2 regions of the Stenotrophomonas sp. STEN063 genome follow, and region 1 is predicted to be linked to the other one. Evidence: predicted binding sites of a transcription regulator. Region 1 holds the regulator's gene; the other holds the start of a gene.
What was found. The regulator FliA, encoded in region 1, starts transcription of late flagellar genes. The targets are predictions, from matches to a motif close to TAAAGTTTNNCNNNCNNNGGCCGATAA.
Positions count from the first base shown of each region.

Region 1 (9,356 bases):
AAAGCGAGCAGCAGCGTCATCAGGTCGGCATAGGGGATGGCCCATGCTTCGTGGTTGGCGTGCTCTTCGTGGTGCTTGCGGCGGGCCATGGGTCAGTTCACGAAGCCGGCCAGGCTGTTCTCGATATTGCGCGGGTTCTCGCCCTGGGCAATGGCGATCAGGCCTTCGATGATCATTTCACGCTCGCGGCAGCTGCTGGCGATCACGCCCTTGAGCTTGGCAGACACCGGCAGGAACAGCAGGTTGGCCGAAGCGATGCCATAGATGGTGGCAGTGAACGCGGCAGCAATGCCGTGGCCGAGCTTGCTAGGGTCGGCAAGGTTCTTCATCACCGCGATCAGGCCGAGCACCGCGCCGATGATGCCCAGGGTGGGGGCATAGATGCCCATGCCTTCGAATACCTTGGTGGCTGCCAGATCCTGTTGCTCCTGGCTGCCAAGTTCGATTTCCAGCATGTGGCGGATGGTGTCCGGCTCGACGCCATCGACCACCAGCTGCAGGCCCTTGCGGATGAACGGATCGTCCTGCAGCTCGACCTGCGGCTCCAGGCCGAGCAGGCCCTGGCGGCGGGCGATGTTGCTCCAGTCGACGATCTGCTGCACCAGTGCCCGACGGTCGCTGGCTGGCGGGCGGATCACCCAGCGCACGATCTTGAAGGCGTGCTTGAACACGGCCGGCGAGGTGTGCAGCAGGATTGCTGCCAGGGTGCCGACGATGACGATCACGAACGCAGCAGGTGACCACAGCGAGGACAGGCCGGCGCCCTTGAGGATGCTGCCACCCACCAGGGAGGCGAGGGCGAGGAAGAGTCCAATGATGCTGAGTCGGTCCATGGTGCGTATATCGGCCTCGTTGTAGCGGTCTTGAATCAGGGCTTTGCTTGAGCCCCTCTCCCGCGCGCGGGAGAGGGGTTGGGGTGAGGGCGCTCTTGGCTTTAAAAGCTAGAAGCGCCCCTCACCCGCCCCGTCTTCGCGGGGCCGCCCTCTCCCGCTTGCGGGAGAGGGGACAGTCAGCATCGCTGGGGCTGTCGGGTTGCGTGATTGCGGGCTTTGCCGAGGGTGTTGCTGCATTGCTTACCCCTGCACTCCACGCAACCCATCTACATCCAGAATGAGCGCCATGCGGCCATCACCAATCAAGGTGGCGCCGGCATAACCGTTGAGGCCGCGCAGTGCACGTGGCAGCGGCTTGATCACCACTTCCTCGCGGCCGCGAACCTGGTCCACCACCAGCCCGAAGCGGGCTTCGCCCATCTGCAGCACGACGATGGTCAGCAGCGTCGACGGTGCAGGGGTGATGCCCAGCCATTGGCGCAGGTCCAGCAGGGCCAGGGTGTGGGACTTGCGGTCCAGCACCGCGCGACCATCGAACCAACCCAGCGAGGTGGCCGGTGCGTGCAGCACTTCCATTACGCGGGCCAGGGGCAGGGCGTAGACGTCCTCGCCAGCCTGCACCAGCAGGGTCGGCAGGATCGCCAGGGTCAGCGGTACGCGGATCAGGAAGCGGCTGCCACGGCCCAGCTCGGACTGGATCTGGATCTGGCCACTGAGTTCGCGGATGCGTGACTGCACCACGTCCATGCCGACGCCACGGCCGGAGATGTCGGTGACTTCCTGCTTGGTCGAGAAACCGGGCAGGAATACCAGGTGCAGGCACTCTTCGCTGCTCAGGCGGGCGGCGGCTTCCGGGTCGAGCAGGCCCTTGTCGCGGGCCTTGGCGCGCAGACGCTCCGGGTCGATGCCGGCGCCATCGTCCTGCACTTCGATGCTGACGTAGTCGCCTTCCTGCTGTGCGGACAGGCGCACCCGGCCCATGCGCGGCTTGCCTTGGGCTTCGCGCAGTTCGGGCGATTCGACGCCATGATCGATGGCGTTGCGGACCAGATGCACCAAGGGATCGGCCAGCGCCTCGACCAGGTTGCGGTCCAGTTCGGTATCGGCGCCGATCAGCTCCAGATCGACTTCCTTCTGCAGTGAGCGGGCGACGTCACGGGCAACCTTGGGGAAGCGCGAGAACACCTTGCCGACCGGTTGCATGCGGGTGCGCATCACCGCCGACTGCAGGCGTGCGGTGGCGATGTCCAGGGTTGAGACTGCACGGTCGAGCTCTTCGTCCTTGAGGCGCATGCGCAAGGTCTTGAGCCGGTTGCGGGCCAGCACCAGTTCGCCGATCAGGTTGACGATGGCGTCCAGCCGCTTGGTGTCCACGCGCACGGTGTGCTCGGGTTCGGCGGCTTTTGCCGCTGCCGGTTTGGCGGCGCCGGCGGCAGCGCGGGGTGCTGCGGTCGGCGGTGCGGCCGGCCTGGGTTTGGCTGGCGCGGTGGGAACGGGCTGGACGGGAACGGCGCCCGGTGCGGCACCGCCGTGCAGCTTGTCCAGCAGGGCTTCGAATTCGTCTTCGTCGATCAGGTCGTCGCCGGACTTTGCCGCAGCGATCGGCTGGGCACCGGGCGTACCGCTGCCGTGCAGTTCGTTGAGCAGGGCTTCGAACTCGTCTTCGCTGATCAGGTCGCTGTCACCCGCAGGCGCAGCGACCGCTTGCACGACTGCGACCACGGGGGCGGCGCCAACATCGAACTGTGCGATAAGCGCAGCAGGTGCATGCTCCGGTTCGGTGCCTGATGACACTGCGTCGAGCATGGCCTGCAGCCAATCCAGCGATTGCTGGGCGGCGTCGAAGTGATGCGCCAGCAGTTCGGCTTTGCCTGCCCGTGCCATGCCCAGGGTTTCTTCGGCGGCGTGGCACAGCTCCACCATCGGATGGATCGCCAGAAAACCGGCGCCACCTTTCAGTGTGTGGAAGCCACGGAACACGGCGTTGAGCTGGTCGCTGTCGTGCGGTGCCTGTTCCAGCGTCACCAGCTGCTCGCCGAGGCGATCCAGGATCTCCTGCGCTTCGATGATGAAGTCAGCGGCGATGTCGTCGGCAAAAGCACTCATGGCTTACAGCCCCAGGTCCGAGAGCAGGTCGTCTGCGTCCACCTGCGACACGGCATGACGGTCCAGGCCATTGACGGCCGGGCCAGCCAGGCCCTGGTTGCGCGCTTCTTCTTCCGGCGGCGGCAGGCCGAGCGCGCCAAAACCTTCATGCACGCGACGGACGATGCCGACCACGCGGCGGATGATCTGCCCGGTCAGGTCCTGGTAGCTCTGGGTCAGCGCTACTTCGGTGAGGTTGTGGCGGATGCGTTCGAGGATCTCGCCCTGTTCGGCATTCAGCCCGTCCGCACGCAGGCGCTCGGTCAGCGCGCGGCATTCTTCGGCCAGATCGAGCGTGCGATGGGTGGCCTGCTCGGTCATCTGCACCACGTGGTCCAGGCGCGCGCAGGCGTCGTCCAGCTCACCGGCTTCGCTGGGCACGCTGGGCAGTTCCCCCAGCGCCTGGCCCAGTTCGCGTGCAAGCCTGCCCAGGCCGGACATCATCGGCTGCGTGCGCAGGGCGGCGAGCGCGTCGATTTCCCGACGCCAGCCAGCCTCATCGCCACTTTCCAATGCTGCCAGTGCGTCCTGCAGGCGCTGCACCAGGGCCGATTTGTCGCTCAATGCTTCCCCGGGCTGGTTCATCAGGCGCTCGCTGCCAGGCGTTCGAAGATCTTGCCGAGCTTCTCTTCCAGGGTCTGCGCGGTGAACGGCTTGATGATGTAGCCGTTCACGCCGCTCTGTGCGGCCTCGATGATCTGCTCGCGCTTGGCCTCGGCGGTAACCATCAGTACCGGCAAGGTCTTGAGCTTGGCATCGTTGCGGATCGCCTTGAGCAGCTCGATGCCGGTCATCACCGGCATGTTCCAGTCGGTGACGACGAAATCGAACGACTGCGTCTGCAGCATCGACAGCGCGGCATGCCCGTCCTCGGCTTCGGCGGTATTGGTGAAGCCCAGATCGCCGAGCAGGTTCTTGACGATGCGGCGCATCGTCGAGAAGTCGTCAACGATCAGGATGCGCATGTTCTTGTTCAAAAGACTTTCCTCTTCATGGTTCTTCGAGCCCGGCGTCGGCCGCCTCGAAAATCTTCAGTCGGCTACGCAGGCGCAGCGTGGCCTGGCCGTGGATCTGACAGACGCGGGATTCGCTCACGCCCAATACCGCGCCGATTTCCTTCAGGTTCAATTCCTGCTCGTAGTACAGCGACAGCACCAGCTGCTCGCGCTCGGGCAACTGGCCGATGGCCTTGCCGAGCTCGGCGCCGAACTGGCTGCGCTCCAATACCTGCTGCGGGTTGGGGCCGCCGGTGCTGGGGGTGTCCAGCTCGCCCTGGTCTTCGATCCGCGACTCCAGGCTCAAGACCTGGCCACGCGAGGCGTCTTCAACCAGTCGCATGTATTCGGGCAACGGCAGCTCCATCGCTTCGGCCACTTCACTGGCGCTGGCCGCACGGCCGCTGCTCTGCTCAAGGCGGCGGATGGTGGCAGCGGCATCGCGGGCGCGGCGGTGCACCGAGCGCGGCACCCAGTCGCCACGGCGGATCTCGTCGATCATCGAGCCGCGGATGCGGATCGAAGCGTAGGTTTCAAACGAAGCGCCCTGTTCGGCGTCATAGCTGCGCGAGGCCTCGATCAGGCCCATCATGCCGGCCTGGATCAGGTCATCGACCTCGACGCTGGCGGGCAGGCGCGCGGCCAGGTGGTGGGCGATGCGGCGTACCAGGTCGGCGTGGCGGGCAATGCAGTCATTGGCCGCGTTGCGCTGGACCTCACGGTATTGGGCGGCTGCATTGTTCATGCCTTCACCTTCTGCTGGATGATGCGTTCCAGGAAGAACTCAACGCCGCCGCGCGGGGCGGTTGGGGCTTGCCAGCGCGCGGTGCGACGGGCGATTTCGTTGATGGCCAGCGAGGCTGGCGCGGAAGGATAGAGCTTGACCACCGGCTGCTGGCGCTGCACCGACAGGCGCAGCCAGTCGTCCTGCGGTACGCAGCCCAGGTAGTTCAGGGAGACATCGATCAGGAACTTCTCGCAGACCCGCACCAGCTTTTCGTACAGGGCGCGGCCTTCGTTCGGGTCGCGCACCATGTTGGCGACGACCTGGATGCGGTCCACGCCGCGCTCGCGCGAGAGTACCTTGATCAATGCGTAGGCATCGGTGATCGAGGCCGGTTCGTCGCAGACCACCACCACGGTGTCCTGGGCGGCCTGGCAGAAGGTCAGCACGCTGTCGGTGATGCCGGCGGCGGTGTCGATGATCATCACATCGAGCTCGCGCTCCAGCTCGGAGAACACATTGACCAGGCCGACGTGTTCGGCCGGCTGCAGCTCGGCCATGTGCCGGCGGCCCGAGGCGGCGGGCACGACCAGCACGCCGTTCGGGCCTTCGATGATGACTTCTTCCAGCGTAGCGCGTCCGGCGACCAGGTCGGCCAGGGTGTGCTTGGGCTGCAGGCCCAGCACCACGTCGATGTTGGCCAGGCCCAGGTCGGCGTCGAGCAGCAGGGTACGTTTGCCCATGCCTGCCAGTGCCACGGCCAGGTTGGCCGAGACATTGGTTTTACCTACACCGCCCTTGCCGCCAGTGACCGCGATGGTGCGTACCGGGCCGGCTGGTTCGTGCCGGGTTGCCGACAGCGGGAAGGTGTTGGTCAGCTTGGCGTACTCACGCGACTGCATTGTTCAACTCCGTGTTGCAGGGCATATCGGCCGCGCGGCGCAAATCTTCAAGGCGGAGTACAAGATTTGCGGCAGAGGCCCGATAAAGGTCTTCCGGGACGTCCTGGCCGTCGGTCACCCAGGTGATCGGCAGGCGGTGATCGACCGCCACCGACAGGGCAGAACCGAAGCGGCCGGTCTCGTCCAGCTTGGTCAGCACCACGCCCTGCGGGTTGGCGGCGCTGAAGCGGCGCACCACTTCGTCCATGTCCTGGAAGGCGGTATTGGCCGGCAGCACCAGCAGGGTGCGGATCTGGCCGGCGGCGCGCAGCCACTGCAGCTGGGCGGTGAGGGCGCGGTCGCGCTGGCCCAGGCCGGCGGTATCGATCAGCACCAGCTTGTAGTCGGCCAGCTTCTGCAGCAGCTGGTTGAGGTCGGTGCCGCTATTGGCCTCGTGCACGGCGATGCCGAGCTGGCGGCCGAAGCCGTACAGCTGCTCGCGGGCGCCGATGCGCTGGGTATCGGTGGTGACCAGGGCCACGTCGCGGGCGGCATGGGCTTCGGCGAAACGCGAGGCCAGCTTGGCGATGGTGGTGGTCTTGCCGGCACCGGTGGGGCCGACCAGGGCGATCACGCCGCCGGTTTCCATCGGGTCGACCGGGGCGATCGGCAGCTTCTTGGAGATCAGCCCCAGCATCAGGCCGCGGGCGCGGCTGGGATCGATGTCGGCCGGGATCTGGGTGGCGACGTCGCGGGCCAGACCTGCGTCGAAGCCGTATTCGTCCATCAGGTCCAGCGCATTGGCGCGCACCGCGCTGCCACGCAGGCGTTCATCGGTGAAGCGGTTCATCTCGCGCTCGATCAGGTGGCGCATGCCGGCCACTTCCTGGCGCAGCTGGCTGAGCTGTTCGTCGTCGCGGGCGATGATCACCGGGGCGCTGGTCACTGCGCTCACCGGGGAGCTGGCCGCAACGGCCGCAGTTTCGGTGGTTTCAACAGCGCGGGTGACCGGCGCTTCCGCTGGCTGCGGGCTAGCGACGGCGGCGATGACTGCTACCGCAGCGACCGGGGCTGCGATTGCCTCGATTGCGGGCGCGACTGCGACGGGTGCCACGGCGACCGGAACAGGGTTGAACACCGGTGCGACAGGAATCGCGGGGATGGCTGCGGCAATGGTCGGCTGCAGCAGCTCCGGCTCGGGCATCGGCGGATCGATGACGAAGCGCGCGCGTTCCATCGGTGCGGGCGGCTCGATGGTGACGGCGGCGATGGCGTCGGCAAAGCTGGCCTGCTGGGTGACCGCGGGTGCGGCGGCCAGCGGCGCGACCGCAGCGGCGCTGCCGACCGGACGGAACGCCGGCACGATCGGCAGTTCGTCGGCGCTGGCCGGCTGGGTGGCAAACAAGGTCTGCGGGGCCGGCGTGCGGGGAGCGACCGGTTCAACCTCGGCCGACTTGAGCAGGCCGGCGAAGCGGCTGCCCGGTGCCAGCTCGATGCTGTTGTCGATGGAGCGACCGGTGGCGCCAACCGCCGAACGTGCCAGGGCGGCGACGGCCGAGGTGGTGGCGGTGACCGGTTCCGGTTCCGGAGCCTTGCGGCGGGTCATCGCGGCCATGATGGCTTCGGCGGCGCTGCGCGGCTTGGCCGGGGCCGGCGGTGCCGGGCGGCTGGCTTCCAGCGCCTGCTTCACTGCGGTCTCGTCGTAGTGCGCGGCAGCCACGATCTCCACGCCTTCCTCGATCCGGCGGTTGGACAGGATCACGGCATCGGGGCCGTGTTCCTTGCGCACGAGGTTCATGGCGGTGCGCATGTCAGCGGCGACGAAACGTTTGATCTTCATGCTTTGGTACCGGGAGTGAGGCTGCGGCGAAGGAGTGGCGTTGGCGATGTCGAACATGGCGTGGCGGGCTCCTTCTTGCGGAATGGGTGCGGTGCAGCAGGTGTCTGGTTTCCGTCACCGGCATTGCTGACGGTGTCGGTTTTCGGGCTGCCTCAGCTGATCGTGCCGACCAGCTTCAGGCGTTTGTCTTCCGGCACTTCGCTGTAGGCCAGGACCGACAGCGAGGGAACGCTGTGGCGGACCAGGCGCGCCAGCGCGGCGCGGACCGGGGCCGGTACCAGCACTACAGCCGGCTCGTTGCGGGCCTCCTGCTTGCCGACGCAGTCGGCAAGGCTTTGGTGGAGGCGTTCGGCGAGACCAGGTTCCAGTGCGGCGCCATTGCCTTGTGTTGACTCCTGCAAGACGCGTTCCAATTGCGGGTTGAGGGTGAAGACCGGCAGCTCCGGCGAGGAGCCGGCGATTTCCTGCACGATGAAGCGGCCCAGCGCACCGCGTACCGAGGCGGTAAGCGCGGCGGGGTCCTGGGTGACCGGTGCGGCTTCGACCAGCGCTTCGGCGATCTTGCGCAGCTGGCGGATCGGGATGCGCTCGATCAGCAGGTTCTGCAGCACCCGGGCCACGGTGGACAGCGGCAGCGCCTTGGGCGAGAGGTCTTCGGCCAGCTTGGGTGCGCTCTTGGCCAGGGTCGCCAGCAGCTGCTGGACTTCTTCATGGCCGAGCAGTTCCGGCGCGTGCTCGCGGATCAGGTGCGACAGGTGGGTGGCGACCACGGTGGCGGGATCGACCACGGTGTAACCCAGCGACTCGGCATGGGCGCGCTGATGCGGTTGGATCCAGGTGGCGTCCAGGCCGAACGCCGGGTCCTTGCCGGCAATGCCTTCCAGCGTGCCCATGGCGCTGCCCGGGTCCAACGCCAGTTCGCGGTCCGGATGGATGTCGGCCGTGCTGACCGGCACGCCGTGGATCAGCAGGCGGTAATGCGTGGCCGGCAGCTCCAGGTTGTCGCGGATATGGACCGGCGGAATCAGGAAGCCCAGGTCCTGGGTGAGCTTGCGGCGCACGCCCTTGATGCGTGTCATCAACTCGCCGCCCTGGGCCTTGTCGACCAGCGGAATCAGCCGGTAGCCGACTTCCAGGCCCAGTGGATCGACCGGGCGCAGTTCGTCCCAGGTCAGTTCAGCGGTAGGGGCGGGTTGCGGCTGGCCGAGGGCGTTCAAGCCACCTTCGTTGGCCGTGGTGTCGTTGGCGGAGGTCTTGGCGGCAGCACTGGTCTCGCGTTTCCACAATTTCCAGGCGATGAAGCCGAGGATGGCGGCCAGGCTGAGGAAGGCCAGGTTCGGCATGCCCGGTACCAGGCCGACCAGGCCGATGATGCCGGCGGTGATGGCCAGGGCACGGTACTGGCCGAACACCTGGCCCATCATCGCTTCGCTCATGTCCTGCGAGCGCGAGGCGCGGGTGACCAGCATGGCCACGGCGCTGGAAACCAGCAATGCCGGCAGCTGCGCCACCAGGCCGTCACCGATCGACAGCAGCGTATAGGTGGCCGCTGCGTCGCCGAACGGCATGCCGTGCTGCAGTACACCCACGGCCAGGCCGCCGAGCATGTTGATGAAAAGGATCAGGATGCCGGCGATGGCGTCGCCGCGGATGAATTTGCTGGCGCCGTCCATTGCGCCGTAGAAGTCGGCTTCCTCGCGGACTTCTTCACGGCGGACCTTGGCTTCCTCGCGTGTCAGCAAACCGGCGTTGAGGTCGGCGTCGATCGCCATCTGCTTGCCGGGCATGGCGTCCAGGATGAAGCGCGCGGTCACTTCCGACACGCGTCCGGCACCCTTGGTGATGACCACGAAGTTGATGATGGTCAGGATCGCGAACACCACGATGCCGACGGCGTAGTTGCCGCCGATGACGAATTCACCGAACGCTGCGATCACC
Region 1 is NZ_JBXFWF010000001.1:6,991-16,346, forward strand. Features, by position in the region: gene motD (flagellar motor protein MotD) at 1-89, opposite strand, end outside; gene AC1VWL_RS00040 (flagellar motor protein) at 93-833, opposite strand; gene AC1VWL_RS00045 (chemotaxis protein CheA) at 1,074-2,939, opposite strand; gene AC1VWL_RS00050 (protein phosphatase CheZ) at 2,943-3,563, opposite strand; gene cheY (chemotaxis response regulator CheY) at 3,563-3,955, opposite strand; gene AC1VWL_RS00060 (RNA polymerase sigma factor FliA) at 3,969-4,718, opposite strand; gene AC1VWL_RS00065 (MinD/ParA family ATP-binding protein) at 4,715-5,599, opposite strand; gene flhF (flagellar biosynthesis GTPase FlhF) at 5,586-7,418, opposite strand; gene flhA (flagellar biosynthesis protein FlhA) at 7,571-9,356, opposite strand, start outside.

Region 2 (9,356 bases), on a different contig from region 1:
TGCCCAAGCTATAGCCGCCGCTGGCGGTATTGCGGGTGAGGAAACGCATCTGTTCCAGTGTCTGCACCGTGCGGTACACCGAGGCTTTGGGTAGCCCAGTGCGCTGGCAGACCTGGGTGAAGCTGAGTTCACCTCGGTTCTGGCCAAACAGCAGCAGCATGTTCAGGCCCTTCTCCAGCGCCGGCACCATGTAGCGGTTCTGTTCTTTCAGCGATGTTGCCTGGGGCGATAACATTTCCGCCATCCTTCTAGTTGAAAACAAAGCCGCCGTTGACGGGCAGGGTCTGCCCGGTGACGAAATCAGAGAGGTTTGAAAGCAGGTACAGCACCGTGCCGTCGATGTCGGCCGGGAACTGCGCGCGTGGCAGGCTGCGGCCGTTCTGGTACAGCGCGTGACGTTCAGCCGGGACGTACTCGGTGGCCTCGCAGCGGGTCAGGCCCGGCGCAATCGCGTTGACGCAGATGCCGTCGGCACCCAGCTCGCGCGCCATGGATCGGGTCATTGCCAGTACGGCGCCCTTGCTTGCCACATAGGCCAACAGACGCGGTGCACCCCATAGGGCGGTATCGGACGCGAGCATCACGATCTTGCCGTTGCCGGATGCACGCAGATGGGGCAGGGCGGCGCGACTGACCAACCAGGTACCACGGACATTGACCTGCAGCGTTCGATCCCAGACCTCGGTCGCCAGCTCGTCCATCAACGGCCCGCCTATGCCGGTGGCAATGGCGGCGTTGTTGACCAGGCCGTCAATTCCACCCATCAGTCGCGCGGCCTCGGCGACGGCGGCGTCCACGGACGCGGGATCGGCGAGGTCGATCGCCACCGCATCAGCCTGCGCGCCTTCCGCGCGCAACTGCTGCAGCGCGCCGCTGGTATCCAGTACGTCGGCCACCACTACCCGCGCACCGGCGCGGGCAATTGCCGAGGCGAAGCTCAGGCCCAAGCCGCGTGCGGCGCCGGTGACCAGTACCTTGCGTCCGTCCAGCAAGAGGTGTTTGACGACAGCCTTGCTCATGCGTGCGCTGCCTCGTTTGCAGCGGGTGCCAGCGCCGACTGGTGGTCGAGCTGGCGCTCTGCCATCTTCTGCATTGCGCGGCGCACCCGGGTCAGCCCGGCATCATGCGCATAGAGGAACTCCTGGTTGCGTGCCCCGGGAGCGAGGTTCTCCAGAATCAAGCGATCCTGCTCCAGCACGTCCCAGTGCAGTTGCTCCAGGCGCGTGCGGTACATGAAGCGCCAGACATCGCGCTGCCACCCCTGCACCTTGCGGATCCGCCAGAAGAAGACCCGGCAATTGGCCTCGTCCACGGGCACGGTCATGCCCACGATCCAGAACGGACCACCTGGCCCGAACTGCGCTCGATAGGGGATGGATAGACGCAGCCAGAACGCGCCGCTGTGACCAAATTCGACCCAGTCGAAGTTGACGCCGCGCTGGCCGGTTTTCTCGAAGATGAAGCCGGTGTTGGTGGGAACCACCTGCATTTCGGCGCTGCGGTCGCCTTCGGCCATGGAGTGTGAGGCCGCGTGCAGGTAGGCACCGTGCATCGGGTCCATGACATTGTCGATCGCATACTGGTAGCCGCACTGCCAGCCTGCGGTGCACAGGAAGTTGCTGTACTGGGCGCCGTCCTCCAGTTCCTCAGGCAGGAGCAACGGTGGCACCTCGGCCTGCGGATCGAGGGCGAAGTACAGGAAGATCGCGCCATGCCGTTCCTGCACCGGGTAGCTGCGCAGGCACTGGCTGCCTACCAGCGGGCAGGCGCTCACCGCGGGTACATCCCTGACCGTGCCGCTGCCATCGACCTCGACGCCGTGATACCAGCAGGCAATGCGTTCGCCCAGGTTCCAACCCATCGATAAACGTGCGCCGCGGTGTGGGCAGCGATCTTCCAGTGCATGCACGCGGCCGCCGTGATCGCGCCACAGCACGATGTTTTCACCCAGGCGGGTGATGCCCAGCGGGGCATTGGATACTTCCCAGCTCGCGACGACCGGGTACCACAGTTCGCGCAGGCCGCGGCGCAGGTGCGCTTCAATCGCTGTCTTGCTTGCCATCAATGCTCCCTCCCAGGATGCGTTGCGTGTGCAGGATCAATAGCCCAGAGCGGCAAAGGCTTTATGGAACGAGACTTCGGTCCAGGCTTTGCCGCCGGAGTCGTAAACGCCTAACTCGTTGAGCTGCTGGACCAGATCGGCGACCTCGCTGGCACCGTTGCTGAAGGCTTGCTCAAGCGCGTGTACGAGCCGCAGTTCGTGCTCGTTGGCAGCACGGGTACGGGTCTGCCAGACGATGTTGTCGTAGCGGCCGGGCTGCTCGATGGTGCCTGCGCCCGGATCATTGGTAGGCAGCGGCTTCTGCCACTGCTTGAGCTGCGGATTGAAGTCGAGTTGCATACTCATGCGACGTGCTCCAGGCCCGCGTCGATGCTGGACAGATCGATCTGTATGTCCTCGCCCTGCATCCGCAACGGATAAGTGCGCAGGTCACGGCCGCCAGGTTCGCGCAGGCAGCGGCCACTGCGAATGTCGAACACCGCCTCATGCAGTGGGCATTCGACCTTGCCGTCTTCAACGAATCCCTGACTCAGCAGGGCATAGGCATGCGGGCAGACATCTTCCAGGGCGTAGTAATCGCCATTCACCAGGAATATGCCGATTTCCTTGCCAGCGACCTTGGTCGCGAAGGGATATTCGTCGCGTACCTGCGACTGATTACAAACAGTTTTCCACGTCATGTTGTTCTGCCCGCTCATCGGTGTTGAGGGTGAGGTTTTATATTTGAAACTAAATCTCATTACAGAAACTACAATTCAACATAGCAGTCACTGGTTTGGCTGCAATAAGGAAAGTGGCCGTTTACATGTGCTGGTATTCACAGATTCGATACTTGGCGTGTTTTATTTACTTTGAATTTGCGAAGTGGGTGGTGTGTGCCCCGGAGGCTGGCAGCATTGGTTTGACTGGTGAAACTAAATCGCCATTCATATGCCTTGATTCAAGAGGTTCTGCCCTGTTTTGCGTGTTACAAGGCGCCCGTTTGTATTGCGTATTGCGCGCGTGCTGGAACCCAGGGGGCTGGATGCTGGAGGTGCGTATTGGTGATCCTGCGTAGTGCTGGGGAATATCGGTATGGCTGGGTCGGTAAATGACCAAGGCTGCGCAATGTGGGCGCCTGATGGTTTTGAATGAGAACCAATCTGTTCGGTTGAATATAGAATTGGTTATTGCCGGGTTTCTTTGGGATTTGTCTTAAAAGGGGTGGGCTTGAGTAGAAACTGGAGTGGGCTTGGCAGTGTTGTTTTATTCATTCTTGTACTCGCGGCGGCGGTGGGCGCTAAAGGAAGTCGGTTGCGAGCCGATATATAGGGCAGTTCTCCGCGCGGACCCTATCTGTTTCTCTCATGGTGATTATTTCGGCAGTGCTTGCAGCGGTTGTGGTCGGAGGCTTGGTCTGGCTCTGGCTGCGCGGCAATGACGAATCGGCGCAGCCGCAGCGACGCGCGTATTCGATTCCGGCTGCGGGGAAGGACGGCGCCGTGTCCGAGGCCCGCCCGCTGGTCTGCACCGAAGATCTGCAGAGGCGATTTGTGCTCGCTGCGCTAGGGAGCGCCGATGCAGGGGCCGATGAGCTGCGGGTGCAGCGGGCGGTGGTTGATGATGTGGTGGCGGCATTGAGTCGTGCCGACATGTCTTCGCGCTACACGCCACGGCGGCCGAACCTGCTGCCGCAGCTGATCCAGAGCGTCAATGACAGCGCCGCCTCGTCGCGTTCAATCGCCCGCATCATCGGTAGCGATGCGGTATTGGCAGCCACGCTGCTGCGCATCGCCAACAGTTCACTCTATCGACTGCAGCAGCAGGACGTGCAGAGCATTGAGCGGGCGGTGACCCTGATCGGCAACGATGGTATCCGCCAGATCATTTCCGCTGCGCTGGTACAGCCGGTGATGGAGTCGGCCAGGGGAGAGGACGCAGAGTTCGCACGGCTGCTGTGGGAGCACACCTTGCGGGTGTCACTGGCTGCGGCCGATCATGCGCGCAGTGTCGAGCACGAGGACGGGTTTGCGGCACAGTTGGCTGGTTTGCTGCTGGGGCTTAGTGCGGCCATGGCGATGCAGGCAGCCGCAGACGTGCTGGCCAAACCGCCGTTACGCATGCGCGAGCCGGGAACCCTGCTGGAAGTGCTGGCGCGGTGCCGGGTACCTACCGCAGTGCGGATTGCCGAACACTGGAAGTTGTCGGCGCCCATCGTGCAGGCACTCAAGCAGGTGGATGCAGGTGCAGCGACAGGTTTGGCGCGGTCATTGCAGGTTGGTCAACTTGCGGCCAGCGCGGCAATGCTGCATGCGCAGGGTTTGATGAGCGAGGCAGATGCCTGCGCGGCGCTCGCCGTGGAGCTACCCGAGCATGTGGCGATGTGGCTATGGAAGCGCATGCACCAGGCTGATGGCGTGCAGGAATGAAGTGTCCAGGCGAGGGCGACGCGGGCTGGGGCGGCCTCTCCGTCGGTCGCAATGCGGTTGCTGCTATCCGACATGGCATACAACCGCGGGTCCAGTAACGTAACCCGGGTAAGCGCAGCCCACCCCGGTGGCGAGGACTTGGTGATCTGTCAGGCTTTCCGCCATCGGCCTTGGTGCCCAGCGCTTGCTCGGGCTACGGTTGGGCGGATATCGCGTAGTGTGTCGATGGCGTGGTTCAGAGCTGCGACTCCAACGGCAGCCAGCTGATCATGCGCGTGCTGGTGCGCTGCATGAGGCTGGTGTCCGGTTCGGTACGCAGGCTGATTGGAGGGGTATTGTTGCGGTCCAGCCAGCGCAGTTCGTGGTCCTTGTTGAGATAGACCCAGTAGCTGAGCTCTGCACTGGATAGGCGCAGGTATTCCTGCTGCAACCGCGCGGCCAGCACCGGGTCATCGAACAGCGCGCCCATTTCGGTATTGAGGTAGGCCGAGCGCGGGTCGAGGTTGAACGAACCGACGAAGCCGCGGCGATCATCAATGACGAAGGCCTTGGTATGCAGGCTTGCACCGCTGCTGCCGAAGGTGGATGCCTTCTCGATGTGGTCACGGGCCTTGAGTTCGTACAGCTGCACGCCGCCAGCCAGCAACGGGCGCCGGTAATGCATGTAGCCGCTGTGCACGGCGGCTACGTCGTTGGCCGCCAGCGAGTTGGTGATGATGCCGACCTGCACGCCGTTCTCGGCCTGCTGGATCAAGCCCTTGGTGCCGACCGCACCGGGCACGAAGTAAGGCGAGATCAACAAGGACTTGTGTTTCGCGCTGCCCAGTACCTCTACCAGCCGGGTGACCAGCCATTGGCTGCTGTCGCCACCACTGGGCTTGCGAGGGGGATCGGAGTGGATGCTCACGCCGTCGGTCCAATGCAGGTCCAACTGCTTGCTGAGATAGGCATCGGTGAAATGCGCTCGCACGCGCTGCAGATAGGGTCCGGCTTCCTGTTGGCGGGCGTCCAGCTCGGCCTGGCTGATGAAGTTGGCCATCTGCTGGTCGGTGCTGTAGTGCAGGGCTGCAATCGGCACCACGGCGTCGCTGTTCCAGAAGTCATCGAATACCGTGCTGGCTTCGCTGGCGACCGGGCCGGCGAGCAGCAGGTCGAGGTCGCGGAAATTCACGTCCGGGCGTGCATCGAAGTATTCCGCGCCGATATTGCGGCCGCCGACGATGGCGACGCGGCCATCGGCGATCCATGCCTTGTTGTGCATGCGGTGGTTGATGCTGAAAACCCGCTGCACCATTTCGAGCAGGCGCCACAGGCCATCGCGGTTGCGGAATGGGTTGTACAGGCGGATCTCGATGTTGGGGTGATTGTCCAGCGCCAGCATCTGCGGGTCCAGGCCGGCGGCATTCATGTCATCCAGCAGCAGGCGCACGCGCACGCCGCGTTCGGCGGCCTGGTAGACGTCATGGGCGAGCAGGTGGCCGAGCATGTCGTCGTGCCACATGTAGTACTGCAGGTCCAGGCTGCGTCCGGCCTGGCGGGTGATGATGGCGCGTGCGGCGTAGGCTTCGAGCCCGTCGGAGAGGTAAACCGCGCCGCTTTTGCCCGGATGTTCGGCCAGCAGCGGTCGCAGTTGGCGGTCGATCAAGGTCTGCTGTGCCTGCAGCGGCAGGGCGTGTGAAGGCGCACCGACTGCCTTCGGGGTGAGGTGGTCGCCGAGCAGCAGGCCGCTGCCCATCAACAGCAGCACAAAGGCCAGCAGATAGGCCAGGAACCGCAGCAGGCGTCTGGGGCGATGCTTGTTTTCCATGGGCGCATCCTAGCGGTGTTCGTGATCAGGCGTCAGTTTGTCCTGATTCCATGACGTTCCGGGGGTGCGGGGAGCGCCCCCGTTGGGCGAGAATCGGGGTTTGCGTTTGCCGCGAGCCCTGTGATGACCGAACGTTCTTCCTCCTTCCGAGCGCCCAGTCTGGTGCTGCAGATTGTCATTGGCCTGATCGCCGGCATCGTGCTGGCGATGGCCTGGCCTGCCGCTGCCACCGCTGTCGGCCTGCTCGGTACGGTATTCATTTCCGCGCTGAAGGCGGTTGCACCGATCCTGGTGCTGGTGCTGGTCACGGCCTCCATCGCCAATCATCAGCAGGGGCAGAAGACCCATATCCGGATGATCCTGGTGCTGTACATGATTGGCACCCTGGCCGCGGCCATGGTTGGCGTGGCGGCCAGCTTCCTGTTCCCCAGCACGTTGACCTTGAAGACGGTTGAAAGCGCCATGAGCGCGCCGGGCGGCATAGGCGAGGTGCTCAATACCCTGCTGATGCAGATCGTCGACAACCCGGTGCACGCACTGCTCAACGCGAACTACATCGGTTTGCTGGCCTGGGCGGTGGGTCTGGGCCTGGCCCTGCGCCACGCCAGCCAGACCACGCGCAACCTGGTCAGTGATTTCTCCGATGCCATCACCTGGGTGGTGCGGTTGGTGATCAAGCTGGCGCCGCTGGGCGTGTTCGGTATCGTTGCCTCGTTGTTGGCCGAGTCCGGTCTGGGCGCATTGAAGGACTACCTGCATCTGCTGGCGGTGCTGATCGGCGCGATGCTGTTCATGGCCTTCGTCGGCAATCCGCTGATCGTGGCCGTGGTGACCCGCCGTAACCCTTATCCCTTGGTGCTGCGCTGCCTGCGCGAGAGCGGTATCACTGCGTTCTTCACCCGTTCCTCGGCGGCCAATATTCCGGTCAACATGGAGTTGTGCCGCAAGCTCGGCCTGCATGAGGACACTTATTCGGTAGCGGTGCCACTGGGCGCGACCATCAACATGGCCGGTGCGGCGATCACCATCTCCGTGTTGACCCTGGCGGCGGTGAATACCCTGGGCTACGCGGTCGATGTGCCGACCGCGCTGCTGCTCAGCGTGGTTGCCGCTATTGGTGCCTGCGGCGCCTCCGGCGTGCCGGGTGGCTCGCTGTTGCTGATTCCACTGGCCTGTGGCCTGTTCGGCATCTCCAATGAAGTTGCCATGCAGGTGGTCGGCGTCGGTTTCGTTGTCGGCGTGGTGCAGGATTCGGCTGAAACCGCCTTGAATTCGTCCACCGACGTGGTGTTTGTCGCGGCGGCCGAACAGGCACGCGGGCGCGCCTGATGGCAATGGCCGGGCGCGTCACGCCAGCGGTACGCATCGGCGTTTCGATAGCGATTGCGACCGGTCTGTATGGCATCTCGTTTGGTGCGTTGGCGGTGGCGTCGGGTTTCAGCGTGGCGCAGACCGCCGCGCTGAGCCTGTTGATGTTCACCGGTGGCTCGCAGTTCGCCTTCATCGGCGTGATTGGTGCTGGCGGCGCAGGCGCGGCGGCGTTCGGTGCCGCCACCTTGCTGGGTATCCGCAACGCGGTATATGGCGCGCAGATCAACCGCATGTTGCGCCCGCGGGGCTGGCTGAGGCCGCTGGCGGCGCAGGTCACCATTGATGAATCAGCGGCTACCGCCGCAAGCCAGACGGAGCCGCAGGAACAGCGTCGCGGCTTCTGGGTAGCGGGGCTGGGCGTTTACCTGTGCTGGAACCTGTTCACCCTGCTTGGCGCATTGCTTGGCAATGCGTTGGGTGACCCGCGCCAGTGGGGCTTGGATGGTGCGGCTGTGGCGGCCTTCCTGGGATTGCTGTGGCCGCGACTACGTTCACGCGAGCCGGTGGCGATTGCCGTGGTCTGTGCCTTGGTGACGGTGCTGGCGCTGCCGTGGGTGCCGCCGGGGGTGCCGATTCTCCTGGCTGCGGCAGTGGCCGCGGTTTGGGGCTGGTTTGGGCATGGCCCGGCGGATGAGGGGTTGGAGCCCGATGTCGCGCCCAAGGTCGACGTCGCAACCAAGGTCGAGCAGGAGTCGGCGCCATGACGCTGTGGGCGTGGATCGTCTTGGGCTGCGCTGCCGCGTGGGCGATCAAGTTCGCTGGCTACCTGGTGCCACTGCGCTGGCTGGAATCACCGCGCATGAACCGCGTTGCAGGCTGCCTGACGATAGGCCTGCTGGCCTCGTTGACCGCGATGAACACCGTGTCGGCCGGGCAGGGGCTGGCCTTCGATGCGCGCATTGGCGCGTTGCTGGCCGCGGCGGTCGCCCTGATGCTGCGGCTGCCGTTTCTGCTGGTGGTGATTGTGGGTGCGACGGCCGCGGCACTGATCCGACTGCTGTGAACCAGCTGGCGGCTGTGGGCGCGGCGGCGCCCCCCCACCCCCGGCGTGGGGCCCGCGCCGGTGGCCCTCCAAAGCCCAAAAGGTTGTGGCGGTGTTTTTTGTGGGCGGTTTTTTTCCCACGCTGGGGGGTTTTCCCCGCCCCCCACAAAACTGCAGGTGCAGGACGCTGCCGCTGCTGCAAAGCCCAGGCTGGCCTTGGCCTAGAACTTCTGCTCGGCTGCCAGGTAGCGCCACTGGCCTTCGGGCATCTTGCTCAGGCCGATGCGGCCGATGCGCAGGCGACGGATCTGTTCGGCCTTGAGGCCAACCTGGATGCACATGAACTGCAATTGGCCCGGGCGCACGTCCTTGATCGCGAAACGCAGGCGCTGCTCGCTTTGCCAGCTGATCTTGGCCTGCGGCAGGCTGCGGCCTTCGTAGACCAGGCCATGGGTGAGCCTGGGCATCGCCCACGGGGTCGGTTCGCCACTGACCTCGACCACGAACTCCTGTTCCAGGCTGGCGCCGGATTCCTGCAGGTGGCGGCGCACGCGCCAATCCTGGGTCAGCACGACCAGGCCGCTGGCGGCATCATCCAGCGGCATCAGGTAGTCCAGGCGCTGGAAATGACGGCGCAGCGAACGGATGCCGGAGGCGTCGTCGGCAAAGCGGTTGTCGTCTGCCAGCAGCGCGAACAATTGTTCTGCGGTACAGCCGGCCGGCTTG
Region 2 is NZ_JBXFWF010000029.1:14,886-24,241, reverse strand. Features, by position in the region: gene AC1VWL_RS09770 (IclR family transcriptional regulator) at 1-235, opposite strand, end outside; gene AC1VWL_RS09765 (SDR family oxidoreductase) at 249-1,019, opposite strand; gene AC1VWL_RS09760 (Rieske 2Fe-2S domain-containing protein) at 1,016-2,062, opposite strand; gene AC1VWL_RS09755 (recombinase-like helix-turn-helix domain-containing protein) at 2,099-2,407, opposite strand; gene AC1VWL_RS09750 (non-heme iron oxygenase ferredoxin subunit) at 2,404-2,742, opposite strand; gene AC1VWL_RS09745 (HDOD domain-containing protein) at 3,454-4,470, shown strand; gene AC1VWL_RS09740 (phospholipase D family protein) at 4,706-6,277, opposite strand; gene sstT (serine/threonine transporter SstT) at 6,401-7,606, shown strand; gene AC1VWL_RS09730 (AzlC family ABC transporter permease) at 7,606-8,352, shown strand; gene AC1VWL_RS09725 (AzlD domain-containing protein) at 8,349-8,651, shown strand; gene AC1VWL_RS09720 (rRNA pseudouridine synthase) at 8,852-9,356, opposite strand, start outside.
Region 2: the regulator FliA is predicted to act here: its motif matches at 3,343-3,369, upstream of AC1VWL_RS09745 (HDOD domain-containing protein).